Regions from separate parts of the Thermobispora bispora DSM 43833 genome, predicted to be linked through region 4. Evidence: riboswitches for the same ligand, from Rfam matches in the RefSeq annotation. Region 4 holds a riboswitch; each other region holds the start of a gene.

Region 1 (7,011 bases), 1.5 Mb from region 4:
TCACCCGCTCGACGAGGAGCGCGGCGGCGCGGCGCATCCCGTGCGCGACCGCGTCCGGATCGGCCTGGTGAGCGCGGCGTCCGGCGGATCCGGGGTGAACGGGGCGCGGTGCCCGGGGCCGCGGAGGGCGAGCGCGACCTCGCGGGGCATCTCCGCCACGTCCCCGCGGGCCAGGACCAGGAGGCACCGGTCCCGGCCAGGTGGGGCGGGGGAGCGGAGCGGGGCGTGCCCCGGACAACGCGAGGGCCGAGCGCCCACCGCTCCGGGGTGCCGGGCCGCCGGTGGCGCCCGCGGTCCAGGGTGCGCACCGGGCCGTCCCAGGCGAAGGCGTCGAGCAGCTCCAGGGTTCCGCCGGGCGCGCCGGTGAGCAGGAGGCCGAGCCGGTCGGGGTCCCCGAGCACCGCGCGGATCCGGGCGGTGAGCCGGTCCCGGCCGCCCCGGACCGGCAGGCCGAGCAGCCGGCCGGCGCGGCGCAGGTCCTCGGCGGCGAGCCCGCGGGTGCAGGCGCCGAACGGCCGGCCCAGGCCGAGCGGCGCCGGGCACCACCGCGCCACGGCCGGGGCGAGGACGATCCGGCCGTCCGGGCCGGGCCAGGCGATCGCACGGTCGTAGAGGTGGTGCAGCCAGCGCCGCACCTCGCGGGTGCGCACCCCGGTGAAGGCGGCGAGCCTCGCCTCGCCGGCCGGGCCGTCCAGCGCGAGGCGGGCCTGGATCAGCTCGAGGGCGGGGAGCGGGAGGTCCCGGATGACCTCCAGGACGGCGAGGTCGTCGGTGAGCCGGGCGGCGAGGGCGCCGAGGTCGCTGGGCCACGGCGGCGCCATGGCGTCCGGCCGGTTGGCCAGGATGCGGGCGAGCCGGTCCTCGCCGAGGGTCGTCAGCCAGCCGAGGAGGTCATGGGGCATCGTCGATCCCTCCGGAGCCGCCGGGAGGCACCGTCACGCCCGCCGTACCCGGGGCGGTGCCGAGGCGGGCGGCGATGCCGGGCCGCGGGGCGCCGAGGGGAGCCGGGCGCCGGGTTGACGGCGCGACCACCGTGGGCGGGCCGCGCACCGCGCCGTGCGGGCGTCACCGTCCGATCTCAGCACATGGCCGCATGGTGGCGCGGGCATTTCCGCGGATCGGGCGTCGCGCGCGTGCCGGGGCGCGTCGTCCGGCGGGCGGTCGGCGGTCAGCCGCCGAGCACCGCCCAGACCGCCTTGCCGCGCGGGGCCACCGGGCACCACCCCCAGCGGACGCTCAGCGACTCCACGATGTGCAGGCCGAGCCCGCCGGGCTCGAACGGGGAGGGATCCCGGAGCACGGGCGTCCCGGGCCCGGGGTCGAAGACGACGCAGGTGACCAGCCGCCCCCGGCGGACCAGGGCGAGCCGGATCACCTCCCGCCGGGGTCCGCCGCAGAGCGCGAGGCCGTGCCGCAGCGCGTTCGTGACCAGCTCGGAGACGACCAGCCCCATGCCGTCGGCCAGCCCGGTCATGTCCCAGCCGGCGAGGGCGCCGAGCGCGAAGTTCCGCGCGGACCAGACGGATTCGGCGATCGGGGAGAGGACCAGGGTGGCGCTGACCGGCGGTGACCCGGGCTCGATCAGGTCTCGGGCCGGCTCCGGCCACCAGACGATCGGTGGCCACCAGTCGAGCAGCGGCGATCGCGCATGGCCACGGGTCACGTTCGCGGGCTGCACGAGATCATCATGGTCGATGCGAACGTGCGACTGCAAGAGCGGATGCACGTGCAAGAGACCGCGGGAAGCGCTACCTTACTTCCCAACATCCTGGATCGAAGGGGGCGATCTTTGACAGACTTGAAGCCAGTCCAATAAACGGAGGAAAAGGACGTGTCGATAGATCCGCCCGGTTCCGTTTCCACCGTTCGGCGCATCATGCTCGGGGCCAGCCTGCGGAGGCTGCGCGAAGCACGCGGACTCTCCCGTGAGCAGGCCGGGTTCCACATACGGGCCTCGGAGTCCAAGATCAGCCGGATGGAGCTCGGCCGGGTCGGGTTCAAGACGCGTGACGTCGAAGACCTGCTCACCCTCTACGGCGTGCACGACGGCGCCGAACGGCGCAGTCTGCTGGAGATGGTCCGGGAGGCGAACGCGCCTGGCTGGTGGCACAAATACAACGATGTGCTGCCGGACTGGTTTGTCACATATGTCGGCTTAGAAGAGGCCGCGAGCCTGATCCGCACCTACGAGGTGCAGTTCATTCCCGGGCTGCTCCAGACCGCCGAATACGCCCGGACGGTGTACAAACTCGGCAATCCGGAGGCTTCGGACGACGAGATCGAGCGGCGCGTGCATATGCGATTGCAGCGGCAAGAGCGGTTCACGCGCCCCGACGGTCCGAGGCTCTGGGCCGTCATCGACGAGGCCGCGCTCATGAGGCGGATCGGAGGGCGGGAGGTCATGCGCGAGCAGATCCAGCACCTGCTCGACGTGTCGGCGCTCCCCAACATCACCCTGCAGGTGATGCCCTTCGAGTACGGGATGCACACGGCCGAGGGCGGCGCGTTCACCATCCTCCGCTTCCCGGAGCGCGAGCTCTCCGACGTCGTCTACGTCGAACAGCTCTGGGGTGCCCTGTACCTGGACAAGCCCGAGGAGGTCGACCCGTACCTGCGGGCGATGGAGCAACTGTGCGTGGCGAGCGCCACGCCGCGGGGCACCGTGGAGCGGCTCCAACAGCACCTCAAAGACCTGGACAAGTGAGATCGGATATGAAGCCGTACAACGGTATGCCCGCCAAGGACCTCAAGGGGGTCACCTGGCGGAAGAGCGCCTACAGCAACTCCCAGGGCAACTGCGTGGAGCTCGCCGAGCTGCCGGACGGCAGCGTGGCGGTCCGGAACTCGCGCGACCCCGACGGGCCGGCCCTGATCTACACGAAGGAGGAGATCCGCGCCCTCGTGCTCGGGGTCAAGGACGGCCAGTTCGACAGCCTGCTGGTCTAGCCTTCCCGTGCACGCACGCCGCGTGCACCCGGCGCGCACTCTTCGCAGCCGGCGGATCCGGGTGGTGTGCCACCGATCCGGCACGGGTGACCCGCCCACGCGCCTCGGGGCCCGTGATACCGGATCACGCGATGCGCGTGCCCGGTCGCCGGAGGTGTCCTCTCCACGGTTCTCGTCGCTCCCGGTGGCCGAGTGACCGGCCGGCCACGGCGTTCCGCACCTCCCGATCCGTAGCCGATCCGGACGACGAACCCGCCCTGATCGCGCACGGGATCCCGGGTGACCGGCCCGGCCGGGCACCGGCCGCACCGGTGGGCGCGATCCCCGTTCCACGGCATCGGATCCCACCTGCCCGCACCACGGTTCCGCGTACCCGAGGACCCGGGGCGCACCGGCCAGGCCGGGCAGGGATCCCCATAACGCGGCCCCGCCCCGGCTGACGCACCGGCCCGTAAGGCGGGACGCCCGGTAAGACGCGGCGTACGTCCGGTTGGTACTGTTGCCTCCGGAACGCGTCGTGCAGCGAAGTCCGGTGGGAATCCGGCGCTGTCCCGCAACTGTGATGCCCCCTCCGGGGACGAGCCAGGTCGCCTGCACGCCGCGTCGACGTGGCAAGACCCTCGCGGAAAAGGGTGACCCGTCGATTTTCGCGGGTCCTCGTTTCCCCCGGACCCAGGAGGACCAGTTCGTGAGGCCGGTACGCGTGGCCATCGCGGGCGTGCTGCTGGCGATCCTCGGCCTGGCCGGATGCGGTCGGCCGGCGGGCAACGCCCCCGAAACCCCCACTCCGAGCGGCTCAGCCGCAGGTTCCTTCCCCGTCACCGTTCAGGCCGGCAACGGGCAGGTGACCATCGCCGGGCGGCCTGAGCGCATCGTCTCGCTCTCCCCGACCGCCACGGAGATCCTCTTCGCCATCGGGGCGGGAGACCAGGTCGTCGCCGTGGACGAGCAGTCCGACTACCCGCCCGAGGCGCCCCGGACGTCCCTGTCCGGCTTCAAGCCCAACGTCGAGGCGATCATCTCCTACAAGCCAGACCTGGTCGTGACGTCCACCGACGCCAACGGCGTGGTCGACGGCCTCACCAAGGTCGGCGTCCCCGTGCTCGTGGAGCCCGCGGCCAACCGGCTCGACGACACCTACGACCAGATCATGGACCTCGGCGCGGCGACCGGGAACGGCGCCAAGGCCGCCGAGGTCGCGGCGGACATCAAGCGGCGGATCGACGAGCTGGTCGCCAAGGCCCCCAAGGGCACAGGCCTGACCTACTACCACGAGCTCGACAACACGCCCTACTCCATCACGTCGAACACGTTCCTCGGGCAGATCTACGCGATGTTCGGGCTCGAGAACATCGCCGACAAGGCGCCCGACGCGGCCGGCGGATACCCGCGGCTGTCCACCGAGTTCATCGCCGAGGCCGACCCCGATCTGATCTTCCTCGCCGATGTGAAGTGCTGCGGCGAGAGCGCCGAGACCCTCGCCAAGCGGCCCGGCTGGGCGAAGCTCTCCGCGATCAAGAACAAGCGGGTCTTCCAGCTCGATGACGACATCGCCTCGCGCTGGGGTCCCCGGGTGGTGGAGTTCGCCCGGGCCGTGAGCGAGGCCGTGCAGAAGGCCGCGGGCTGAGGCCGCCCATGACGACGCGGTCGCGGAGCCGGCCGCTCCTGCTCGTCTCGGCCGCCCTGGTCGCCAGCCTCGCCCTGGGCGTGACGGCCGGGGCGGCCGGCATCCCGCCCCGGGGCATCGCGCTCGCCCTGCTCGACCTGCTGCCGTTCGTCACGGTCGACTCGGGCCTGACCCCGGTCGAGCAGGGGCTGCTCTTCGAGCTCAGGGTGCCCCGGGTGCTGCTCGTCGCCATGGTCGGCGGGCTGCTCGCCATCGCCGGCGCCGGCTACCAGGGGGTGTTCCGCAACCCCCTCGCCGACCCGTACCTGCTCGGCGCGGCCGCCGGGGCGGGGCTCACCGTGACCCTCGCCGTGGTGTTCACCCGCGGCGGCGGGCTCACCGTCCCGGCGGCGGCCTTCGCCGGCGCGGTCGGCGGGGTGCTCCTCAGCTACACGCTCGGCCGTACGGCGGGGCGGGGCGGCGGCACGGCCACCCTCATCCTCGCCGGCGTGGCCGTCTCCTCGTTCCTCACCGCGCTCCAGGCGTTCGTGCAGCAGCTCAAGGTGGACGAGCTCCAGCGGATCTACGCCTGGATCCTCGGGGGCGTCGGCGGCGGCTGGGACCAGCTCCGGATGATCGCGCCGTACGCCGTGCTCTCCAGCGCGGTGCTCCTGCTGCACGGGCGGCTCCTGGACGTGCTCTCCGTCGGCGACGAGGAGGCCACCAGCCTCGGCCTGCACGCCGGGCGCACCCGCGTGGCCGTGCTGCTCGCCGCGTCGCTCGCGACCGCGTCGGCCGTCGCGGTGAGCGGGCTCATCGGGTTCGTCGGGACCGTGGTCCCGCACGCGGTGCGCCGCCTCGCCGGCTGGTCGTACCGGACCGTGCTCCCGCTCTCGCTGCTCGGCGGCGCGGCCTTCCTCGTCCTCGCCGACCTGGTGGCGCGGCTCGCGCTCGCCCCGGCCGAGCTGCCGATCGGCGTGGTCACCGCGTTCGTCGGCGCGCCGTTCTTCATCGCCGTCCTCCGGGCGACCAAGCGGGAGGGCGTATGAGCACGGCCGCACCACCGGTCCTCACCGGGCCGGCCGGGGTGGAGGTGCGCGGCCTGAGCGTGCGTCTCGGCGGCCGGCCGGTGCTCACCGACGTCGGGCTCTCCGCCCCGTCCGGCGGCTGGCTCGCGATCATCGGCCCGAACGGCGCCGGCAAGTCCACCCTGCTCAAGGCGATCGCCGGGCTGATCGGCCGGACCGGCGAGGTCCGGGTGGCCGGGACCCCCGTCGACCGGCTGCGCCACCGGCAGCGGGCCCGCCTGATCGCCTACGCGCCGCAGAGCCCCGCCCTGCCGCCCGACATGACCGTGTACGAGTACGCCCTGCTCGGCCGGACGCCGTACATCCCCTACCTCGGCCGGGAGAGCGCGCCGGACAAAGAGGTGACCGAGTCGGTGCTCGAGCGCCTCGGCCTGACCGGCTTCGCCTCCCGCCCGCTCGGCGAGCTCTCCGGCGGGGAGCGGCAGCGGGTCGTGCTCGCCCGCGCCCTCGCCCAGCAGGCCCCCGTGCTGCTCCTCGACGAGCCGACCACCGCGCTCGACCTCGGCCACCAGCAGCAGGTGCTCGAGCTCATCGACCGGTTGCGCGTCACCGACCGGCTGACCGTGGTGACCACCCTGCACGACCTGAGCCTCGCCGGGCAGTACGCGGACTCGCTCGTGCTGCTCGCCGGAGGCCGGGCGGTCGCCGCCGGCCCACCCGGGCGGGTGCTCACCGAGCCGCTCCTCACCCGGCACTTCGGCGCCCAGATCCGGGTGGAGACCGGCGCCGACGGCAGGCCCATGGTGTTCCTGGTCCGGCCAGAGGCGCAGTGATCGGCCGGCTCTCGCTCACCCACCGGATCGAGGACGGCATGCGGATGGGCATGCTGCTGTGGCGGTTCGGGCCCGGCTGGCGGATGATCTCGTCGGCCGTGCTCGGCGGCGGGATCGGCCGCCGGGAGTGGGTACTGAACGCCCAGGTGAGCAAGGACTACGCCCGGATGGACCCGGTGGACCACCTGCGGGAGCTGAGCCCGGACGGCCCCGGGGTGGGGATGCTCACCGCCGCCGTGGTCGACCGCCACACCGTCGCGGAGGACGCGGGGTGCGCGGCGGTCGCCACGGTCGGCCTGGGGCACCCCACCTGGGCGGCGGAGCCGCCCGCCGCTGCTCCGGCGGGGCCCGGCGCGCCGGGGGAGGGGCCGCGCCCCGCCGCCGCGGGCGGCGGGGCGGGGCAGGCCGCGCTCCGGCCGGGCACGATCAACATCATCGTGGCCGTCCCGGTGGCGTTCTCCGACGCCGCGCTGGTGAACGCGGTCATGACCGTGACCGAGGCGAAGACGCAGGCGCTGCTCGAGGCCGGGTTCCCGTGCACGGGGACCGCCTCGGACGCGGTCTGCGTCGCGGTCCGCGAGCACGGGCCCGCCGAGCC
Region 2 (7,011 bases), 1.2 Mb from region 4:
ACGCGCCCGGCGCCGGGCCGAAGATCCGCAGCGTGGCCCGCCGCCGGTCGCCCCGGTCGTCGGCCCGCACGTGCGCGCGCACGTAGTTGTCCTCGTCCGGCTCGTCGAGCTCGGCCACGAGCCGGACCGCGTCGTCGAGCATCGCCACCACGTGCGGGAACGCGTCCCGGAAGAACCCGCTGATCCGCATGGTGACGTCGATCCGCGGCCGGCCCAGCTCGGCGAGCGGGATCGGCTCCAGCCCGATCACCCGGCGGGACGCCTCGTCCCACTCCGGCCGCACCCCGAGCAGCGCGAGCACCTCGGCCACGTCGTCCCCGGCGGTGCGCATTGCGCTCGTGCCCCACATCGACAGCCCGACCGAGCGCGGCCAGGTGCCGTGCTCGGCCCGGTACCGCTCGAGCAGCGACCGCGCCATCGCCTGCCCGGTCTCCCAGGCGAGCCGGCTCGGCACCGCCCGCGGGTCCACGGCGTAGAAGTTGCGGCCGGTCGGCAGCACGTTCACCAGCCCGCGCAGCGGCGACCCGCTCGGCCCGGCCGGAACGTAGCCGCCGTCGAGCGCGTGCAGCACGTTGTCGATCTCGTCGGTGGTACGGCGCAGCCGGGGCACCACCTCGGTCGCGGCGAAGGCGAGAATCCTGGCCACGGTCTCCCGGCGGTCGGCGTCGGCGTCCGGCAGCAGCGCCGCGGCGACCTGGGGCGCGGCGGCCGCGTCCCAGCCGCGCTCCTCCATCGCCTCGACCAGGGCGCGGGCGGTCGCCTCGGCCGCGTCCACCTCGGCCCGGCCCGCCGTACCGTCCTCGGCGAGGCCGAGCGCCTCGCGCAGGCCGGGCAGCGCGCGGCGGCCCGCCCACATCTGGCGGGCGCGCAGGATCGCGAGCACGAGGTTCACCCGGTCGGCGCCCTCCGGGGCCCGGCCGAGCACGTGCAGGCCGTCCCGGATCTGCGCGTCCTTCACCTCGCACAGCCAGCCGTCGACCTGCAGCAGGAACTCGTCGAACTCGGCGTCGTGCGGCCGGTCCGCCACCCCGAGGTCGTGGTCGAGCCGGGCCGCCCGGATCAGCGTCCAGATCTGCGCGCGGACCGCGGGCAGCTTCGCCGGGTCCAGCGCGGCGACCGTGGCGTGCTCGTCGAGCAGCTGCTCCAGCCGGGCGATGTCGCCGTAGGTCTCGGCGCGGGCCATCGGCGGCACGAGGTGGTCGACGAGCACCGCGTGCGCCCGCCGCTTCGCCTGGGTGCCCTCGCCGGGGTCGTTGACGAGGAACGGGTAGATCAGCGGCAGGTCGCCGAGTGCGGCGTCGGGGGCGCACGAGGCGGAGAGCGCGGCCGACTTGCCCGGCAGCCACTCGAGGTTGCCGTGCTTGCCCAGGTGCACGATCGCGTGCGCGCCGAACTCGTCGGCGATCCACCGGTACGCGGCGAGGTAGTGGTGGCTCGGCGGCAGCTCGGGGTCGTGGTAGATCGCGATCGGGTTCTCGCCGAAGCCGCGCGGCGGCTGCACCATCACCACGACGTTCCCGGCGCGCAGCGCGGCGAGCACGATGTCGCCCTCGTGCACGAACAGCTCGCCCGGCGGCGGCCCCCAGTGCCGCTCGACCGCCTCGCGCAGGTCGGCGGGGAGGGTGGCGAACCAGCGGGCGTAGGCCGCGCCGGAGATCCGCACCGGGTTGCCCGCGAGGTGCTCCTCGGTGAGCCAGTCCGGGTCCTGGCCGCCCGCGGCGATCAGCGCGTGCATGAGCGCGTCCCCGTCCTGCTCGGCCACCCCGGGGAGGCCGTCGCCGAGGTCGTAGCCCGCCGCGGCGAGGGCGGCGAGCAGCCGTACCGCGCTCGCCGGGGTGTCGAGGCCGACCGCGTTGCCGAGCCGGGCGTGCTTGGTCGGGTAGGCCGACAGCATCACCACGACCCGCCGCTCCGCGGGCGGGGTACGACGGAGCAGGCCGTGCCGTACCGCGATGCCCGCCACCCGGGCGGCGCGCTCCGGGTCGGGCACGTAGCGCGGCAGGCCGTCGGCGTCGAACTCCTTGAACGAGAACGGCACCGTGATGATCCGCCCGTCGAACTCGGGGATCGCCACCTGCGCGGCCGCGTCGAGCGGGGAGAGGCCGTCGTCGCTCTCCTCCCAGGCGCGGCGGCTCGTGGTGAGGCACAGCGCCTGCAGGATCGGCACGTTAAGCTCGGCGAGCGCGCCGACGTCCCAGGCCTCGTCGTCGCCACCCGCCCCCGCCAGCGCGGGCCGGGTGCCGCCCGCGGCGAGCACGGTCACCACGAGCACGTCGGCCGCGCGCAGCGCCTCGATCAGGCCGGGCTCGGCGGCCCGCAGCGACGAGCAGTACACCGGCAGCGGCCGCCCGCCCGCCTCCTCGATCGCCCGACACAGCGCCTCGACGAACGCGGTGTTCCCGGCCACGTGGTGGGCCCGGTAGTAGAGCACCCCGACCACCGGGCCGTCGACGTCGCGGGCCTCGCGCTCGAGCACGCCCCAGGCGGGGGTGGGCTGCGGGGGCGCGAAGCCGTACCCGGTGAGCAGGAGCGTGTCGCACAGGAACGCGTGCAGCTCGGCGAGGTTGGCCGGCCCGCCGTAGGCGAGGTACGCGTGCGCCTCGGCGCACACCCCGCCGCTCACCGTGGACAGCTCCATCAGCTCCGCGTCGGGCACCTGCTCGCCGCCGAGCACCACCACCGGCCGCGGCCCGGCGAGCAGCGCATCGAGGCCCTCCTCCCAGGCCCGCCGACCGCCGAGCAGGCGTACGACGACGAGGTCGGTGCCGTCGAGCAGGTCGGGCAGATCGTCCACGGAGAGCCGTGCGGGGTTGCCGAGCCGGTAGGGCTTGCCGCTCGCCCGGGCGCTGAGCAGATCCGTGTCCGACGTGGACAGCAGCAGAACAACGGGCACGCCGCAATACCTCCCTCGGGGTCCTCGCCCCGTGTCGCGGGGTGTCACGACGGCCGGAGTCTCCTGGCTCCCGGATCGACGCTCGCCCCGGCCTTCCCACCCGGACGGGCAGTGGCCATCGCTGGGGTTCGCTCCCCGGTGACAGTGGCGGGACCGCGCCGGATTCGCACCGGCTTCCTCCGTACCGCCGCCTGCCCTTAGCCTACGACGGCAAGATCCGGCGTTACCATCCATCTCGTGCCCAAGCCCGACGCTCCCGGACGAACCCGCCCCGACGCCTGTCCGGGGGCGCTGCAGGTGCACGAGGCCGCCGACGGGCCGCTCGCCCGGGTCCGGCTGCCCGGCGGCCTGATCCGGGCCGACCAGCTGCGGGTGCTCGCCGACTGCGCGGCGACCCTCGGCAACGGCGTCATCGAGCTCACCTCGCGCGGGAACGTGCAGGTCCGCGGCCTGTCCGGGACGGTCCCGGGCGGGGGATCGGCGGCCGAGGCGTTCGCCGCGCGCATCGCCGCCGCGGGCCTGCTGCCGTCGGCCACGCACGAGCGGGTGCGCAACATCGTGGCCTCCCCGTTCGGGGAGGCGGACCTGGTGGACGCGCTCGACCGCGAGCTGTGCGCGCGCCCGGGGCTGGCCCGGCTGCCCGGGCGGTTCCTGTTCTCGATCGGGGATCTGGGGCTGGATGCGGACGTCACCTACGCCGCGGGCCGGTTGCTGCTCGCCGGGCGGGACGCCGGGCTGGCGGTGCCGCCGGAGCGGGCCGTGCCGACGATGCTCGACGCGGCCGAGGCGTTCCTGCGGCTGCGGACCACGGAGTGGCGGATCGCCGAGCTCGCCGACGGCCCGGCGCGGATCGCCGCCGCGCTCGGCGGCACGGCCGGGGAGGTACGGCAGGCACCGCCGCAGCCGCGCGAGCCGGGCGTGGTGGCGCAGCCGTCGGGCGGGCTCGCCGTACAGGCCCTCGTGCCGCTGGGGCGGCTCACCCCGGAGCAGGCGCACGCGATCGCCGGCCTCGCCGCCGAGGTGCGGTTCACGCCGTGGCGCACGGTCGTGGTCCGCGACGTGGCCGACCCGGAGGCGGTACGGCACGGCCTCGTGGCGGCCGGGCTCGTCACCGACCCGCGGTCGCCGTGGGTGGGGGTGACCGCGTGCACCGGGCTGCCCGGCTGCGCCCGGGCGCTCGCCGACGTGCGCGCGGACGCGGCCGCGTGGGTGCGCGCCCGGACGGCGCCCGCCGAGGTGCCGGTGCACTGGTCCGGGTGTGAGCGCCGCTGCGGGCTGCCGCGCGGCCGGGTGCGGCAGATGGTGGCGACCGCCACCGGTTACCGGGAGGAGGGGCCGTGACCGGGTACGCCGGGCCGCCGTTCGACTACATCAGGGACGGCGCCGAGATCTACCGGCGGTCGTTCGCCACCATCCGGGCCGAGGTGGACCTGGACGGCCTGCCACCCGAGGTGGCCCAGGTCGCGGTGCGGATGATCCACGCGTGCGGGATGACCGACCTCGTCCGGGACCTGGCCTGGTCGCCGCAGGTGGTGACCCGGGCGCGGGCCGCGCTGCGGGCGGGCGCGCCGGTGCTGTGCGACGCCGAGATGGTCGCCTCCGGCATCACCCGGCGGCGGCTGCCCGCGGGCAACGAGGTGGTCTGCACGCTCAACGACCCGCGGGTGCCCGAGCTCGCCGAGCGCCTCGGCACCACCCGGAGCGCGGCCGCGCTGGAGCTGTGGCGGGACCGGCTGGCGGGCTCGGTGGTCGCGATCGGCAACGCGCCGACCGCGCTGTTCCGGCTGCTCGAGCTGGTGGCCGAAGGAGCGGGCCGGCCAGCGGCGGTGCTCGGCATCCCGGTGGGCTTCGTCGGCGCGGCCGAGTCGAAGCTTGCCCTCGTCCATAGTGGCCTCGACTACCTGGTGGTGCACGGCCGCCGCGGTGGCAGCGCGCTCGCCGCCGCGGCCGTCAACGCCATCGCCTGCGAACGCGAGTGAGCCGCGCGGTACGGCGCGGCGTCGGTCGGTGAGGCGGGGTACCTGGTCACCGCTCAGCGGCCCGCCACGGGCGGTTGAAACTTTCTCGTCGCAGTGGGCGGTAATCGGTGCGCCGCGGGCGGGGCGGCGTGCCGGTGGGCGATACCGGCACAGGAGGCGGTGGGCGGCATTTTCCGATCAGTCCGCGATGTGGGCGAGATCGGGAATGTGGGCGGCCGCGATCCGGGGCCGCGCCGGAGGCTGGAGCAGGAACACCTTCCGGTCGAGCCGTTCCATGTCGCCGCCTCGCCCGTAGACCAGGCCCGCACAGAAGTCCACGAGCGGCCTGGCCACGTCGTCGGGGAGGTGCGAGACGTCCATGACGACCGCGGTGCCGCTGCGGAAGCAGTGCCCCACGTAGAAGGCGTCGTTGTAGTCCTTGGGCCGCAGCTTCTTGATCACGGGTGGGTCTTTCGTGTCGTGGTGGTCACCTGGGATACGGTCCCCGGCGCGAGGGCACCGGGGATTCGACGTACGCCGCGCATGCGGCATGTCCTGCGTCACCGACCCTGGGTCAGGTCTTCGCAGGCCTATACGAGCCGTGCGGCTCCATGCCGGCCCGCCCGGTGGTACCTGACACGGCAGTGGTGGAGATGGTAGCGAGAACGCTTCACATTGGTGGGCAAATCAGATCTTTATCCCCGTCACTCCGGTAACTGAATCCGTTTCGTTTCCATTGGCCGATTGATCGGTGACCGACGGCCCGGCCGCCCCGCCGGAATCGGCGTACCTCCCCGGCCCACATCGGGCCTCCGGCTGCGACGGCCGTCGCCGAAGCCGCCCTTGCCGAGCCGGGACTCGCGGCCGACGAGCGCACCTGCTCGCGCGGAGTTCGCTACGGCTTACAGGGGCGCGCGCTCGGCGGACATTCGCGGTCGTGACGGTACGAACCCTTGGCTCGCGATGGCCACGCCGCGACCTCGCCCGTTCCGAACGGCAATGCCGGTGGCCGCTGCGTGGCTCGCCGTCAGGACGGGCGACGAGCCCGCGCGGAGCGCCACCGGTACTTCGCAGCGGCGGCGACCAAGCGGTGCGCCAGGATCGGCTTCCCGGCCCAGTGCAGATGCAGGTAGGTGGCGGTGAGGCGGGCGTCGCCGAAGCCGTCGGCGCCGCCGTCCCAGCACAGCAGCGGGTCGGGCACCCGGTCGACCACGGTGCGGTGGAACTCGTGGCCGCGCAGCCGCTCGCCCGCCCGGGTGAGCAGCGAGTCGCGGCGGGCCACCGCCTCCCGGTAGCCGAGCGTGAGCCGGTCGGTCATCCGCGCCGCGGCCGGGATGCGGCCGCACATGCGCCGCCCGTCGAGCTCCCGGCACAGGTAGAGCAGCCCGGCGCACTCGGCGGCGATCGGCCCGCCGAACGCGGCCAGCGCCGCGCGCAGCCGCTCGTTCGCCGCGAGCCGGTCCGCGTACACCTCGGGGAAGCCGCCGCCGAGCACGACCGCGGCCGTGCCCTCGGGCAGCGCCTCGTCCCGGAGCGGGTCGAAGGCCGCGACCTCGGCCCCGGCGGCGCGCAGCAGCTCCACGTGCTCGGCGTAGCCGAAGGTGAACGCGGGCCCGCCCGCCACCGCCACCACCGTGCCGGAGCGCCGGTACGGCTCGCCCCGCCCGCCCGCGGCGCGGGCGAGCGCCTCCGCCGGATCCCACGCGGCCGCGCCGAGCGGCGGCGCGGCGCGGGCGAGCCGGACGATCGCCTCGAGGTCGCAGCAGCGGGCCACCAGCTCGCCCATGCGCCGCACCGCGTCGACCGCGGGCGCGCCGCGCTCGGCCGCGGGGACCAGGCCGAGGTGCCGGGACGGGGTGGCCACTGCCTCGTCGCGGCGGATCGCGCCCAGCACCGGGTAGCCCGCGAGCGCCTCCCGGCACAGCTCCTCGTGCCGGTCCGACCCGATCCGGTTGAGGATCACCCCGCCGAGCCGTACCCGCGGGTCGAAGGTGGCGAAGCCGTGCACCAGCGCGGCGACCGAGCGGCCCGCCCGGGAGGCGTCGACGACGAGCACGACCGGGGCGTCGAGCAGCCGGGCCACGTGCGCGGTCGAGGCGAAGTCCCGGCCGGCGTGCCCGTCGAACAGCCCCATCACGCCCTCGACCACCGCGACGTCGC
Region 3 (7,011 bases), 1.2 Mb from region 4:
CAGGATCGCCTCGCCGGGCACGCCCAGCTTCACGGCCTCCTCGCGGAAGTGCACCGCCTCCCCGCGGGGGAACCGCTCGATCGTGGTGGGCGCGTTGGCGCCGGTGAAGACGATCCGCGGGAAGAGCCCGTTCCGGTAGAGGTCGGCGGCGCACCGCGCCACGCCGATGTCGTGGCCGCCCAGGCCGATGCCGATGTCGGTCCGGCGCGGCTCATGGCGCATGCGGTGGTAGTCCCACAGCGTGAGCAGGTCCGGCCAGAGCTCCGCGGGCACCGCCTCGGTCATCAGGGTCTCCTCGGTCACGACGGGGACGCGCCCGGCCCGGCGTGCGCGGCGGCGTCCCCGGCCGGACACCATGACCGGCCGTCATCGGGAAGGCTGCCCGGCCGGGCGCACCCCGTCACCGGCGCCCTGGCCGGATGCGGCCGGCGGGGCCCGGCCGTACGGCGCCTTGCCGGCACGGGGAGGCCGTGACGGCTCGGATCAGGGACGCCGTCGTGCCGGCGGGCCGCCGCCCGTGCCCCGCTTTCCCGCCCGCTTACCGCCGGGAGCGGCGGAGGGCGTGCACCTGGCCCGCGTAGAACCCGTAGCGGGCCAGCGGTTCCACGAGCTCCCGCTCCTCGTAGGCCAGGTGGGAGAGCAGCACGTCGGTGAGCAGGTCGACGGCGTCCTGGAGCGGGGTGAAGTCGCCCGGGTGGGTGATGAACTCGACGAGCGCCCGGTCCACGTCGTTGAGCACCCTGTGGATGACGTGGTGTTCCTCGGTGAGCCGGTCGATGACCGGTTCCAGTTCCTTCTCCTGGGCGCGCAAGTGCGGGAAGACCGCGTCGTCCTCCAGCGTGTGGTGCTGGGTGACCACCCGGCAGTAGGCGGCGCAGTAGGCGCCCAGACTCCAGTTGTGCTGACGCAGGCTCATCTCGTTGATCGCCGACCGGGCGTCCCCCGCGCTCAAAGCGCCCTGCCGTACCTGATCGATGAGCTCCCGCAGCCGGCGGAGCTCGGCGCGGAGATGGTCGTGGACGTCGATGAGGTGCCGGCCGAGCGCCCGGGACACGTCGTCGTAGACGACATCCGGGCCGGATTCGGGGCGGCTGGGGCGAGTGTCCTCCCCCAGCAGCTCCCGGCTGCGCGGGTGGAGGCGGGTGCCGTCGTCGGGGGTCGGGGTCACGCCCAGCCGGTCGTACTGGCTCTGCCCGGGAGCCGCATCCGGCGCCTGCGCGGGCTGGACGGGAGGCTCGGCCACCAGAGCGGAACCGGGTGATTCCGCGGTGCGGGGGCGTTCCCGCTCCTTGGCGACGAGCTCGCGGACCGCGGGGGCCACCTCGCCGCCGAAGCGTTGAATCGTCTCCGGATCGTCGCTGCCGAGGATGAACACACTGATGCCGTACGCGAGGGCGAGTTCGGTGAGTTCCTCCACCCACTGGTCCGCGGGCCCGGTGAGGAACCCCTGCGAGGACCGGGCGAACACCCCGTTGACGTTGAGCAGGCGGCGGATCGCGGCGGGGTCGCGGCCCTCCGCGGCGGCGGCCTCATCGATGATCTCGTTACCGCGGGCGAGGTCGTCGAGGCCGGACAGGTAAGGGACGCTGGGGAGCCAGCCGTCCGCGGCACGGCCGACGAGGCGGAGCATGCGCGGCTTGTAGGCGCCCAGCCAGATCTCGATGGGATGGGCGGGTGCGGGGCCGCGCTTCGCCCCCGCAACCCGGTAGTGCTCGCCGTCGACCTTTAAGACGCCGCGTTCGTCCGTGTTCCAGATGCCGCGGATGATCTCGATCGCCTCGGCGAGCGCCTGCACGCTCTGCCCCGGGGTGAGACGGCGGCCTCCCATGGCCACGATCGCCTCCCAGAACGCGCCCGCGCCGAGGCCCAGCTCAACCCGGCCGCCGCTGAGCAGGTCGAGGCTGGCCGCGCTGCGCGCCAGGACGGCGGGCTGGCGGAGCGGCAGGTTGAGCACGTTGCCCGCGAGGGTAATCCGCGACGTGCGGGCGGCCACGTAGGACAGCAGGGTCCACGTGTCGAGGAACCCGGGCTGGTAGGGGTGGTCTTGGAAGGTGACCAGGTCGAGCCCGGCCTCCTCGGTGAGCTGAGCGAGGCCGATGACCCGCTCCGGGTCATCGTTGGCCGGGGTGAGGAAAGTGCCGAAACGCAGTTCGTGGCCGTAGTCGGTCATGGGCGGTCTCCCCGATGACGATGCCGGGACATGGCGTGCCCGACAGCGTTTCTGTTGACAAGTCAACCTTATCCCGGCATACGCCGTTGGATGACCCGTCAACTACCCTGGGGGCATGGGCGACGGCATCCCCCTCACACCGCGGGAACGCCGCGCGTGGACCAGCTACCAGCGCATGAGCGCCGCGCTGCAGGCACACCTCCAGCAGAGCCTCCACCGTGACTGCGGGCTGTCCCTGGCCGACTACGAGGTGCTGTTCGCCCTTTACACCAGCCCGGAGGGACGGCTGCGCGCCCTCGACCTGCGCTGCGCCCTCGGCTGGGAGAAGAGCCGCCTCTCCCACCAGATCCGCCGCATGGCCGAGCGGGGACTGCTCTGCCGGGAACCCAACCCCGCGGACGCCCGCAGCGCCGTCGTCTGCATCCTCGACAAAGGCCGGAAGGCCATCGAAAAGGCCGCCCCCGAATACCTGGCCCGGCTCCGCGCCGACTTCCTCAACCTGCTCACCCCGGCCCAGCTGGACGCCCTCACCGAGATCAGCGAAACCGTCCTCACCCACCTGATTCACCAGGAACACGAACGGGAACAGGACGGCGAAGACGCCACGGGCGACCAGCCCTGACATCTGCATGGATGTATCCGGCTGCGCTGGTTTCCCCCGATGCGGCGGTCCTTCTCCGCCGAGCAAGCGGTGGGCTTGAAGACGTAGGGAAACAAGCGGTGGGCTTGAAGACGTAGGGAAAGTGGTAACAGCCCAGGTCAGACGGACACCGCCTGCCGGCGGACCGCTCTGGCGTTGCTCTTGCGCGCCGTCGCGCTCGTTGCCGGGCACGGCACGAACCTGGAAGCCTCCGCGAGGAGCACACCCACCGCTACTACAGCGGCGCCGGCCTCAAGGAGCCGATGGCCAGCATGGGGTCACTCCTCGCCCCGGGCCGCGCAGAGCTATATGCACGCGATCCACGAGCGGGACAAGGGTGATCGCCCAGGCCCTCCGGCAGGCCTTCAAGGCCGCCGCCGAGCCGAAGATCGCCAACCGATTTGGCACGCAAATGGCACGGAAGATCGAAAACAGGGGGTGAAAGCACGAAGGCCAGGCCGCCCGCATGGGCTCTGACCTGGCCTTTTGTCATTAGAGCGGACGACGGGAATCGAACCCGCGTCACCAGTTTGGAAGACGTGGGGACCTCAACCTGGCCACCAACGGCGACACGCACTTGGCCGTTGACAACTGGGGCCCTTCGCACGGCACCAGATCACGAAATCTAGAGACGGCGAGCGTGGCGACGGTGTCGCCACGCTTTCGTATTTCCTCTGCCCTGGATCGGGTCTTCTCTCTGCTGGACCCTGGCTGAAGCGAGTTTCGAGCTCCGCCCCCGGTGGCACCGCGGGTCGGCGCCTCCCGCGCTCCGGGTCGAGCTGAGCGTTTCCGTATGGGGATAGCGAATAGCGACACTGTTCACTATCCATTTTTTCGTTATTTTAGTCACCGCCTCGTCGCCGCTGGGCAGCCGGACCCGCCTAACCGGGCAGGTCCGCCGCAGCTCGGCCCACTCCGCGGACGGTGCCAGCAGGCCAGGGGTTGACGAACGGATAGTCTGGTGTCCTGCGTCTGATCTCGCTTACGCTGCCTCCAGGTCTGTGACGTACGCAACTCGGATTCCGGCGGCGGGCCGCGGATCGCGTGGCGGTTTCCGTAAACCGGGCCATGCCGGGCTCGGCCTGCCGCTTGTGTTCGCCATCCGTCCCGCCGCGTCCGCTTCGGCGGCGCGCGGCCGGGCGCGCCTCGCCAAGGGATGAACTCCGCTAGTAGGGGCGGCCGGTGCCCTCGCCGGCAAGGTAGGCGCCGTCGTCGGCGTCGGCCCGGCCGGACCCAGCGTCGGGGTCGTCCTCGTTCGAGGCCACTCGCTCCAGGTCGGCGCTCACGTGCCCGGGGCCCGCGTCCGGGGCTGCGGGCCAGGACCGCTCGCGCGGCTCCCGGCGGCCCTCGTCGTCCCTCGCACCGCTCACCGGTCCTCCCCTCACGGCCACGTCTCGGTGTCGTGCCCGAGGGCACCACTGCCCGCGTCGCCGCGCCCCCATGCCGGTCTGACCTGGCCCTGACCGGCCCATGACCGGGTCCGGCGGCGGGTGCCCGCCCGCGGGTACGGCCGGGCCGTACGTTGACGGGGATTGCGGGCCACGGTACGTTTCGAGGGAGTTCGCGGCGGTTCAAGGGAAATCCGGTGAGAGGCCGGTGCGGACGCGCCACTGTATCCGGGACGTCGATCCCGGGAGCCAGGTCGCTTGAACCGTCGTGGGACCTCACCGTATGGGCGCGTTATCCCAGAAGGAGGCACTTGTGAGCGATCTGTCCGCTCCGTCGTCCATTCCCTCGTCTGTTCCCTCGTCCTATCCCCTGGCACGGCTGCGGCCCTGGCTGCTCGCCGTCCCCGTTCTGCTGCTCCTCGCCTACCTGGTGCTGATGGACAACGGAGCGGTCTCCCGGGCGGGCCTGCTCCTGCACGAGCTGATGCACGACGGCCGGCACCTGCTCGGCGTGCCCTGCCACTGAGGGCACCCCATGACGATCCGCACCCTGGTGGCCAGGGGCCTGCTCGTGGGCCTGCTGGCCGGGATCCTCGCGGGCGCGTTCGCCTTCCTCGCCGGCGAGCCGCACGTGGAGCGCGCGATCGTGCTGGAGGAGGCGGGCGCCGCGGCCGGGGAGGGCGCGACGGCACACGGTCACGATCACGGTCACGACCACGGCGGAGCGGCGGGTCACTCGCACGGTGCCGGGGTCGTGGTGAGCCGGCCGGTGCAGCAGGCCGGCCTGTTCCTCGCCACCGGGCTCTACGGGCTCGCCGTGGGCGGGATCTTCGCGCTGGTGTACGCGGGGCTGCGGGGGCGCGTCGGGCCGCGCAACGACGGCCTGCTCGCGATCGTCGCGGCCGGGACCGCGTTCCTCGCGATCGTCCTCGTCCCGTTCGTGAAGTACCCGGCGAACCCACCCGCCGTGGGCGATCCGGACACGATCGACGAGCGCACCCTGCTGTACCTGGTGATGGTGCTGGTCGGGCTCGCCGCGACCGCGGTCGCGGTGGGCACGGCCCGCCGGGCCGGGCCCGATCCGTGGCGGCGCTGGACGGCCGCGGTGACCGCCTTCCTCGTGCCGGTGGTCGCCGCGTGGCTGCTGCTGCCGCCGGTCGACGAGGTGCCCGAGGGCTTCCCGGCCACGTTGCTGTGGGACTTCCGGCTCGCCTCGCTCGGCACGCAGCTGGTGTTCTGGTCGGCGCTCGGCGTGCTGTTCGGCCTGCTCACCGAGCGCGCCACCCGGCGGGCGGCGGTCGCCCCGGCCGGGTAGACCGCGTGCCGCGCCCCGGCGCGTGCCCCGTGCGGCCACCGCGCGGACGCCGTGTGCTCCCGGCCGCGCCGCCGCCCGCCCGGTCCCCGGTCTCCGCCGACGCGGCGCGCCGGGCCCCCGGCGCGGACGGCGACGGCCGCCGGCTCCCATGTCCCCCGAGCAAAGGCGTTCGATGATCAACTTTCCGTTCAGCGCCGTCGTCGGGCTCGACGACCTCAAGCTCGCGCTCCTGCTCAACGCGGTCTCGCCCCGGGTCGGCGGGGTGCTCGTGCGCGGCGAGAAGGGCACCGCCAAGTCGACGATCGTGCGCGCGCTCGCCGCGCAGCTGCCGCCGGTCGACGTGGTCGCCGGGTGCCGGTTCGCCTGCGACCCGGACGCGCCGGATCCGGGCTGCCCGGACGGGCCGCACGAGCCCGGCGCGCCGCGGGTGCGGCGGCCCGCCGCGCTCGTCGAGCTGCCGGTCGGCGCCTCCGAGGACCGGCTGGTCGGCTCGCTCGACGTGGAGCGGGCGCTCACCGAGGGCGTGAAGGCGTTCGAGCCCGGCCTGCTCGCCGCGGCGCACCGCGGCGTGCTCTACGTCGACGAGGTGAACCTGCTCCACGACCACCTGGTGGACCTGCTGCTCGACGCCGCCGCGCTCGGCACCTGCCACGTCGAGCGGGACTCGGTGTCGGTCCGGCACGCGGCCCGGTTCCTGCTCGTCGGCACGATGAACCCGGAGGAGGGCGAGCTGCGGCCGCAGCTGCTCGACCGGTTCGGGCTCACCGTCGAGGTGCGGGCCTCCCGGGACCCGGACGAGCGGGCCGAGGTGGTGCGGCGGCGGCTCGCGTTCGAGGCCGACCCGGAGGGGTTCGCGGCGCGGTGGGCCGGGCAGGAGGCGCACCTCGCCCGGCGGATCGCGGCGGCGCGGGACCGCGTCCCGCACGTGCGGCTGCCGGACGCCCGGCTGCGGCAGATCGCGGCGGTGTGCGCGGCGTTCGAAGTGGACGGGCTGCGCGCGGACCTGGTGACCGCGAACGCGGCGATCGCGCACGCGGCCTGGCACGGCCGGGACACGGTCACCGCCGCGGACGTGCGCACGGCCGCCCGGCTGGCGCTGCCGCACCGGCGGCGGCGCGACCCGTTCGACGCGCCCGGCCTCGACGAGGACCTGCTCGACGAGCTGCTCCGCCGGACCGAGCCGGACGACGAACCCCCGGACGATTCGGGCGGCGGGCCGTCCGGCGGGCCGGACGGCGACGGCGGCGGGGCGGGCGACCGGCCGCCGGGCACGCACCGCGCGTCCCCGCCCGACCGGCCCGATCCCACCGGCCCGCCGCCGGACCGCGCCCCGCCGCGCGGTGGCCCGGCCCCGGAGGCGGCCGGGCCGCGGGACGGCGCGGTGCCGGGCCACGGCGAGGATGAGCCCGCACGCGCGGCGGGCCCGGCCGCGGGCGGCCGGGTGGCCGGGGTGGCCGCGCCGTACCGGGTGCCGCTGCTGCGCGTGCCGGGGTTCGGG
Region 4 (7,011 bases):
GGGCCGTCCACCGCCGACGATCTGAGCCATGCGCCTGTGCCGCCTCTCCAATCAGATTGAGAACTTGGTCCCCCTAGGTAGCGCTTTCCCGCATCACCACTTCATTCCCTGGTTCGCCAGGAGTGACACGACGAATGCCCCGTTTGGGACGGTACCTCGAGGGAAACCGTGAGATATGCGGATCGTGGTGGTCGGTGCGACCGGGAACGTCGGAACGAGTCTCATCTCCGCCCTGGAATGCGACCCCGAGGTCACCTCGATCGTCGGCGTCGCGCGGCGGGAGCCGAGCTGGCGTCCCGCGAAGGTCGAGTGGCGCACGGGCGACGTGCGCACGGCCGACCTCGTGCCGATGTTCTCGGGCGCGGACGCGGTGGTGCACCTGGCGTGGATCTTCGGCCCGACGCACGACCCGGCGGCCACCTGGCAGACCAACGTGATCGGCAGCACACGGGTCTTCCGGGCCGCCGCGGAGGCCGGTGTCTCCACGCTCATCTGCGCCTCTTCCGTCGGCGCCTACTCACCCGGGCCACAGGACCGGGCCATCGACGAGAGCTGGCCGACGCACGGCTGGCCGGGCGCGGCGTACTCCCGGGAGAAGGCGTACGTCGAGCGGCTGCTCGACTCCTTCGAGCGGGAGCACCCCGGCATCCGCGTGGTGCGCATGCGCCCCGCCTTCATCGTCAAGCGGGAGTCGGCGACCGAGCAGTGGCGGCTGTTCGCCGGACCGCTCATGCCCCAGCGCGTGGTACGGCCCGGCTTGATCGTACCGGACATACCCGGCATGCGGTTCCAGCTGGTGCACACCGCGGACGCCGCCGAGGCCTACCGGCTCGTGCTGCGCCGGCCGGTCTCCGGGGCGTTCAACATCGCCGCCGACCCGGTGATCGACGGTGACGTGCTCGCCGAAATGCTCCGAGCGCGGCGCGTCCGGGTGCCCGCTTGGCTGGTCCGGGGCGCGGTGGCGGCCGGCTGGCAGGCCCGGCTGATCCCGGCAGCGCCGGGCATGGTCGATCTGCTGCTGCGGCTGCCGATCATGGACACCACCCGGGCCCGGACCGAGCTGGGGTGGCGCCCTCGGTACAGCGCCACCGAGGCGCTCCGCGAGGTGCTCGACGGCCTGCGCGGCCGTGCGGGCATGGAGACACCGCCGCTCAGCCCGGAGGGCGGGGTGGAGCGCATCAAGCGGCTTGTGACCGGCGTCGGGAGCCGCCTGCTGTAGCCGGAGGCTTCCCGGCCGTGCCGTACCGGAAAGGAGGACCGGTGCCGAGCGTGGCGTTGGTGGAGCCGGACTGCGTCCGGCAGCTCCTGGAGTCGGCCGATCCGGACGCGGCCGTCGTGTTCGTCCGGGGTGATTGCGTGGTGCTCGGCGAACGCGACATCGACGAGCGGCACCGCAGGCTGGTGATCGTCCACCGGCGGGACCTGCCCGAGGTCCGCTCCGGGGCCCCGATCACCGACGAGCTGGTGGAGTCGGTGATGTGGCGGATCGACCACCTCGCCCGGGACCTCTGCGGCTGACCCCTCCGGCCCGCGGCCCGGAGAGCCGCGGCGGGCCGGGCCCGGCGGCGGACAGGACCGGCGCGGGCGGCGGACGGGCGGAGCCCGGTGCATGATCACGGCGGTCGGCGGCGCCGATGGCGTGTGAATGCGCGGCGCTCACGGAATGTATTGATATGATTACGACTCGTCATGGCATCCGTGCGCCCCGCCGGACTGGTGCTCGGCCTCGGCATCGGCGGCTTCATCGACGGCATCGTGCTGCACCAGCTGCTGGGCTGGCACCACATGCTCAGCGGCTGGTACCCGGACGACCTGCGGCTCAACATGATCGGGGACGGCGCGTTCCACGCGCTGTGCCTCGTCCTGGTGATCGCCGGCGTCGCGATGCTCTCCCGGGCCGCGCCGCACCGCCTCGGGGAGCTGTTCGGCTGGATGATCACCGGGTGGGGGTTGTTCAACGTGGTCGAAGGCCTGGTCGACCACCAGATCCTCGGGGTGCACCACGTCCGCCCGGGCCCCCATCAGCTCGGCTATGACATCGGCTTCCTCGTCTTCGGCGCGGCGCTGATCGTGGCCGGCGTGCTCATCGCCCGCGCGTCCGCCGGGCGGTCCTGACCCGTCCGTCCCGGCCCGGCGTACCGCCCGGCTCCCGGCCCGGCGTACGGCGGCCCTCGAGCTGGCGTACGGCGCGGCTTTCCGGCCTGGTGGGCGCGGCGGCGGCTCCGGGTACGGCCCGGCCGTGAGCCTTCGAGTACGGCCCGGCCGGTGGACCGGCGCGGTGATCCCCGCGCGGGACGATGACGGCGTGTCGCGTGCCCGGCAAAATCTTCGGAAAGAGCCAGCGGACATTTCAGACAATAAAACGCCCTTATTGGAACATATCAGAATCAATTGCCATAGCATGCTGTGATTCGGCGGTCACTCTTCGTAGGGATCGAAGAATCCGTGCCGGAATACATTGCGTATGTGACGGGCACCTGTGACCATGAAGCCCCGGGCCGAAATAATCCCCCGCCAGATCGGCATATCGGTTCCGGGTTCCGCGCCGCGCCATGGCGCGGAATCAGGCCGGCAGGTGAGAACCGGGAGCGTTATTGAGCTGAGCGCAGCGATGGAAAAAGGGGGCCGCCATAACCACCGTGAGGCCCCGCGGACGCGGGGGACGCCGTCAGGAAGTCCGTGACCCGGAGTTCGGCTCGTGGATCGCCGAGGTGGCACGAATGGTCCGGGATGTTGTGGACAGCACCCCCCGGACCATTCGCCTCTGCCTTCTGATCGCGGTCGCCGCCGCGTCATGGGCATACCTCAGGTGAATGCTGGAAGCACATCTGTGGTCGCGGAACATTCCGCGACCACACACTATGTCAGGCGGTGCGCCCGGCGAACCCGGTTTACGCGATCGGGACGATAACGAGGGTCAATCCGTGCGCACGGCTGCACGCCGCTCGCCGGTTTCGTCGGCCGTACCCCTTATTTATTGACCGTGCCCGGAAATCACGGGTGCCGGTCGCCTGTCTGCGGGCTCGACGCGCCGGCCGGGCGTGCGCGAGGTTCCGCCCGGCGCCATCCCGCGACCCGGGTGAGGGAGCGCGACGGCCGGGAAGAGCACGGCCGTCCCACCGGCCGCGGGCGCATGGCGACCCGTCTCCGCACCGGCGAGAACCGGTGGCGCGTCACAAGAGCCGCAGGCGTTGCGCGCCCGCCTTCCGGGCGGTCTGCCCATCCGGACGGCGTGCCCGGCCGCCGGCCGAGCGCCCAGGACCGGCCGGCCGTCCCCGTCCCGCCGCGCGCGGCCGCCCACCCGGCGCAAGAACGGCGTGGCATCATAGGCGCAAAGGCGAGCAGGGCCGAGGAAACCGGTGTGAATCCGGTGCGGTCCCGCCACTGTGATCGGCGAGCCGATCCCGAATACGCCACTGCCCGACACGGGTGGGAAGGCCGGGGGAGGCGCTTGAGCCGTCAGCCAGGAGACTCACCTGTTCGCCTCCTCGCGGAAATCGGGGCGGATCTCCCCGAGAGAGGATGGTGGCGGCCATGTCGCGGCCTTGGGCTTCACGGTGCGCGCCTGCGCGCGGCACGCGGCCTTCGGCGTGCGGTTCACGCTTTCCAAGATCATTTCTCTCCGGGGGATCACCGTCCCTTCGTCCCGTGTCCGGTGTCGCGGAGCGCCGGGCACGTCACCCCCGGGAGAAGAACGATGCGTTCCCCTCGTAAGACGTTCGTCCTGTCCTTTGCGGTATCCCTGCTCGTCGGCCTGGCCGCGTGCGGCTCGGAGCGTTCCGGCGACCCGGTCGCCGCGTCCACGGACACCGGCCGGTGCGTGTCGCACTACGACGCGAACACCGACTACTTCCCGGTGAAGCAGACGCTGAGGCACGCGACGAACTTCACGATCACCTACGCGAAGAACTACCAGGTCATCACCGTCAAGCAACCCTCTCCGGGGGCGAAGCCCGAGAAGTACGTGCTGGTGCGGTGCGGGACGCCCGCGCCCCGGCCGACCGGAGACCTCGCCGGCGCGGTCATGGTCGAGGTACCGGTGCGGTCGCTCTTCGCCGCCTCCACCACGCACCTGCCGTTCCTCGCCGACCTCGGCGCGCTCGACCTGCTGAAGGGCATTCCCACCGTCCGGTACGTCACCTCACCGGAGGTGTGGCAGCGGGTCCGGTCCGGCTCGATCATCGAGTACGCCTCCGGTGAGGAGATCGACATCGAGAAGGTGATCGGCGCCCGGCCCGACGTGCTGGTCGGCGACGGCATGGAGAAGCAGGCGTACGGCCCGCTGCGCGACGCCGGGATCAAGATCCTGGAGAACGCCGAGTGGCTGGAGTCCACCCCGCTGGGCCGCGCCGAATGGATCAAGTTCTTCGCCGCGCTCACCGGGACCGAGGCGAAGGCCGCCGAGATCTTCGGCAAGGTCGAGCGCGAGTACACCGCGCTGGCCGAGAAGGCCAAGGGGGTCAAGCCCGCCACCGTCCTGCTCGGCACGATGTACTCCGGCCAGTGGTACATGCCCGCCGGCGGCAGCTACGCCGCCACCCTGCTGAAGGACGCGGGCGGGACCTACGCCTGGGCCGGCACCGAGGGGACCGGCAGCATCTCCCTCGACCTGGAGACGGTCCTCGCCAAGGCCGGGCACGCCCCGACGTGGCTGGTCATCGAGAACACGTGGCGGACCCTCGCCGATGTGGAGCAGGCCGACCCGCGGTACGCGAAGCTCACCGCGGTCCAGGACGGGAACGTGTGGTCCGCCAACAAGGTGCTCGGCCCCGGCGGCGGCAACGACTACTACGAGCGCGGGGTGGCCCGGCCCGATCTCATCCTCGCCGACCTGATCGCGATCCTCCACCCCGAGCTGGCCCCCGGTCACGAGTTCACGTTCTACCGGCGGCTCACCAAGTGAACGGCCCGCTGGACACCCGGGCCGGGGCCGCCCGCCGCCGGGCGGGCGTGCTCATCGCCCTGGCCGTCCTCACCGTGGCGGGCCTCGGGCTCGCCGTCACGGTCGGCTCGACCCCGCTGCCGCTCGGCGCGGTGGCCGCGGCCCTGGCCCGCGACGGAGACCCCGGCGTCGAGACGATCGTGTGGACCGTCCGGCTGCCCCGGGCGGTCACCGCGCTCGTGGCCGGCGCCGCGCTCGGCGCGGCCGGCCTGCAGATGCAGACGCTGTTCCGCAATCCGCTCGCCGAGCCGTACATCCTCGGCGTGAGCTCCGGCGCGAGCCTGGGCGTCGCACTGGTCGTCACCGGTGTGGGCGGCGCGGGCGGGATGTTCACCGCGGGCGTGGCGGGGTTCGGGCGGATCGGGATCGTGCTCGCCGCCACCGCGGGCGCGGCGGCGGTGCTCGTGCTCGTCCTGTTGCTCTCGCGGCGGGTCCGCTCGCTCTCCACCCTCCTGGTCATCGGGGTGCTGATCGGCGCGGCCACGGTCTCGCTGATCAGCCTGATGCTGACCTACACCGACCCCCGGCTCGCCCAGCAGTACCTCGCCTGGGGACTGGGCTCGTTCGCCGGTACCACCTGGGACGACCTGGCGGTCTTCGTGCCCGTCTGCGCCGGGGCGCTCGCCGCCGCGCTGGCCGGGGTGAAGCCCTTGAACGCCCTGCTCCTGGGCGAGCGGTACGCCCGGACCATGGGCGTCAACGTGCGCCGCACCCGCACCGTCACCATCCTGGTCGCCTCGGTGCTCGCCGGGGCGGTCACCGCCTGCTGCGGCCCGATCGCCTTCCTCGGCATGGCCGTACCGCACATCGCGCGGCTGCTGATCGGCACCGCCGACCACCGCGTGCTCATGCCCACGGTCATGCTGCTCGGCTCCGGTACGGCACTGCTGTGCTGTGTGGCGACCCAGGCGCCCGGGGCTGGCGCCGTCCTGCCGCTCAACGCCATCACCACCCTGATCGGCACCCCCGTGGTCATCACCGTGCTGCTCCGCAGCCGCGCCGCCCGGATCGGAGTCGCCGTATGACCGGACGTACCACCGGATTCGCGCTCCACGACCTCGCCGTGGGCTACCCCGCCCGCCGCGGCCGGCCCGAGCACCGGGTGCTGACCGGGCTCAACGCCGCGGCCGCCCCAGGCGACCTGACCGTGCTCATCGGCCCGAACGGGGCGGGGAAGTCCACCCTGCTGCGGACCCTCACCGGACTGCAGCCGCCGCTCGCGGGCACGGTCCTCCTGGACGGGACCGACATCAGGGCGCTGACCGCGGCGGAACGCGCCCGCCGCCTCGCCGTCGTGCTCACCGAGCGCGACCTGCCGCCGCTGCTCACCGCCTGGGAGGTGGCCGGGCTGGGCCGCTACCAGCACACCGGCTTCACCGGCCGTCTCACCGAGGCCGACGAGGCCGCGGTCGCCTGGGCGCTGGAGTCGGCCGGCGCGCTCCACCTCGCCGACCGGCAGGCGACCGAGCTGTCCGACGGGGAGCGCCAGCGCGTCATGGTCGCCCGGGCCCTGGCCCAGGAGCCCACCGCGATCGTCCTCGACGAGCCGACCGCGTTCCTCGACGTCGGCTCGCGGGTCACCGTCATGGGGCTGCTGCGCCGCCTGGCCCGGGAACGCTCCCTCACCGTCATCGCCTCCACCCACGACCTGGAGCTCGCCCTGCGCATCGCCGACCACGTCTGGCTGATCGGCTCGGACGGGCGGCTGCGCACCGGCACCCCCGAGCGGCTCACCATCGACGGCTCGCTCAGCGCCGTCTTCGACGGCGACGACCTGGCCTTCGACCCCGCCGCCGGGGTGTTCGTCCCGCGGCCCCGGGCGACCGGGACCGTGCGTGTCACCGCGGGCGACCCGCACCGGTACCTGCTGGAGCGGGCCCTGGCCCGCTACTCCTGGCGGGCCGTGGCGAGCGGTCCCGCGGACCTGGAGATCACCGTCACCGAGGGCGGCTACCTTGCCGAGCACCGCGGTGAGCGGCACCGCTTCCCGGACATCGAGGCCCTCACCGCGTGGGCGCGGGACCGCGCCCGGCAGGGTGCGGCGGACCGGGAGGGTGAGCCATGCCGGC

What was found. Region 4 has a riboswitch for cobalamin ahead of TBIS_RS19620 (ABC transporter substrate-binding protein). Riboswitches for the same ligand answer to the same signal wherever they lie in the genome.
Region 1: it holds a riboswitch for cobalamin, as region 4 does, so the genes downstream of both, TBIS_RS06165 (ABC transporter substrate-binding protein) here and TBIS_RS19620 (ABC transporter substrate-binding protein) in region 4, are expected to answer to the same signal.
Region 2: it holds a riboswitch for cobalamin, as region 4 does, so the genes downstream of both, cobN (cobaltochelatase subunit CobN) here and TBIS_RS19620 (ABC transporter substrate-binding protein) in region 4, are expected to answer to the same signal.
Region 3: it holds a riboswitch for cobalamin, as region 4 does, so the genes downstream of both, TBIS_RS12320 (CbtB domain-containing protein) here and TBIS_RS19620 (ABC transporter substrate-binding protein) in region 4, are expected to answer to the same signal.

What each region holds. Positions count from the first base shown of each region.
Region 1 covers NC_014165.1:1,393,087-1,400,097, forward strand. Annotated here, with positions in the region: gene TBIS_RS06135 (hypothetical protein) at 1-37, opposite strand, end outside; gene TBIS_RS19745 (ATP-binding protein) at 1,169-1,678, opposite strand; gene TBIS_RS06155 (helix-turn-helix domain-containing protein) at 1,877-2,704, shown strand; gene TBIS_RS06160 (DUF397 domain-containing protein) at 2,713-2,946, shown strand; adenosylcobalamin (AdoCbl) riboswitch at 3,444-3,591, shown strand; gene TBIS_RS06165 (ABC transporter substrate-binding protein) at 3,635-4,573, shown strand; gene TBIS_RS06170 (FecCD family ABC transporter permease) at 4,582-5,601, shown strand; gene TBIS_RS06175 (ABC transporter ATP-binding protein) at 5,598-6,413, shown strand; gene TBIS_RS06180 (adenosylcobinamide amidohydrolase) at 6,410-7,011, shown strand, end outside.
Region 2 covers NC_014165.1:2,914,670-2,921,680, reverse strand. Annotated here, with positions in the region: gene cobN (cobaltochelatase subunit CobN) at 1-2,893, opposite strand, end outside; cobalamin riboswitch at 2,951-3,072, opposite strand; gene TBIS_RS12355 (nitrate/sulfite reductase) at 3,131-4,234, shown strand; gene TBIS_RS12350 (precorrin-8X methylmutase) at 4,231-4,872, shown strand; gene TBIS_RS12345 (cell division protein SepF) at 5,050-5,313, opposite strand; gene TBIS_RS12340 (cobyrinic acid a,c-diamide synthase CobB) at 5,879-7,011, opposite strand, start outside.
Region 3 covers NC_014165.1:2,906,020-2,913,030, forward strand. Annotated here, with positions in the region: gene TBIS_RS12300 (YdcF family protein) at 1-285, opposite strand, end outside; gene TBIS_RS20170 (LLM class flavin-dependent oxidoreductase) at 539-2,170, opposite strand; gene TBIS_RS12310 (MarR family winged helix-turn-helix transcriptional regulator) at 2,286-2,792, shown strand; gene TBIS_RS12315 (hypothetical protein) at 3,977-4,180, opposite strand; adenosylcobalamin (AdoCbl) riboswitch at 4,360-4,508, shown strand; gene TBIS_RS12320 (CbtB domain-containing protein) at 4,512-4,724, shown strand; gene TBIS_RS12325 (CbtA family protein) at 4,734-5,513, shown strand; gene TBIS_RS12330 (VWA domain-containing protein) at 5,686-7,011, shown strand, end outside.
Region 4 covers NC_014165.1:4,081,038-4,088,048, reverse strand. Annotated here, with positions in the region: gene mads6 (methylation-associated defense system protein kinase MAD6) at 1-30, opposite strand, end outside; gene TBIS_RS17455 (NAD-dependent epimerase/dehydratase family protein) at 176-1,219, shown strand; gene TBIS_RS17450 (hypothetical protein) at 1,261-1,518, shown strand; gene TBIS_RS17445 (DUF2243 domain-containing protein) at 1,690-2,115, shown strand; cobalamin riboswitch at 3,327-3,494, shown strand; gene TBIS_RS19620 (ABC transporter substrate-binding protein) at 3,698-4,903, shown strand; gene TBIS_RS17435 (FecCD family ABC transporter permease) at 4,900-5,967, shown strand; gene TBIS_RS17430 (ABC transporter ATP-binding protein) at 5,964-7,011, shown strand, end outside.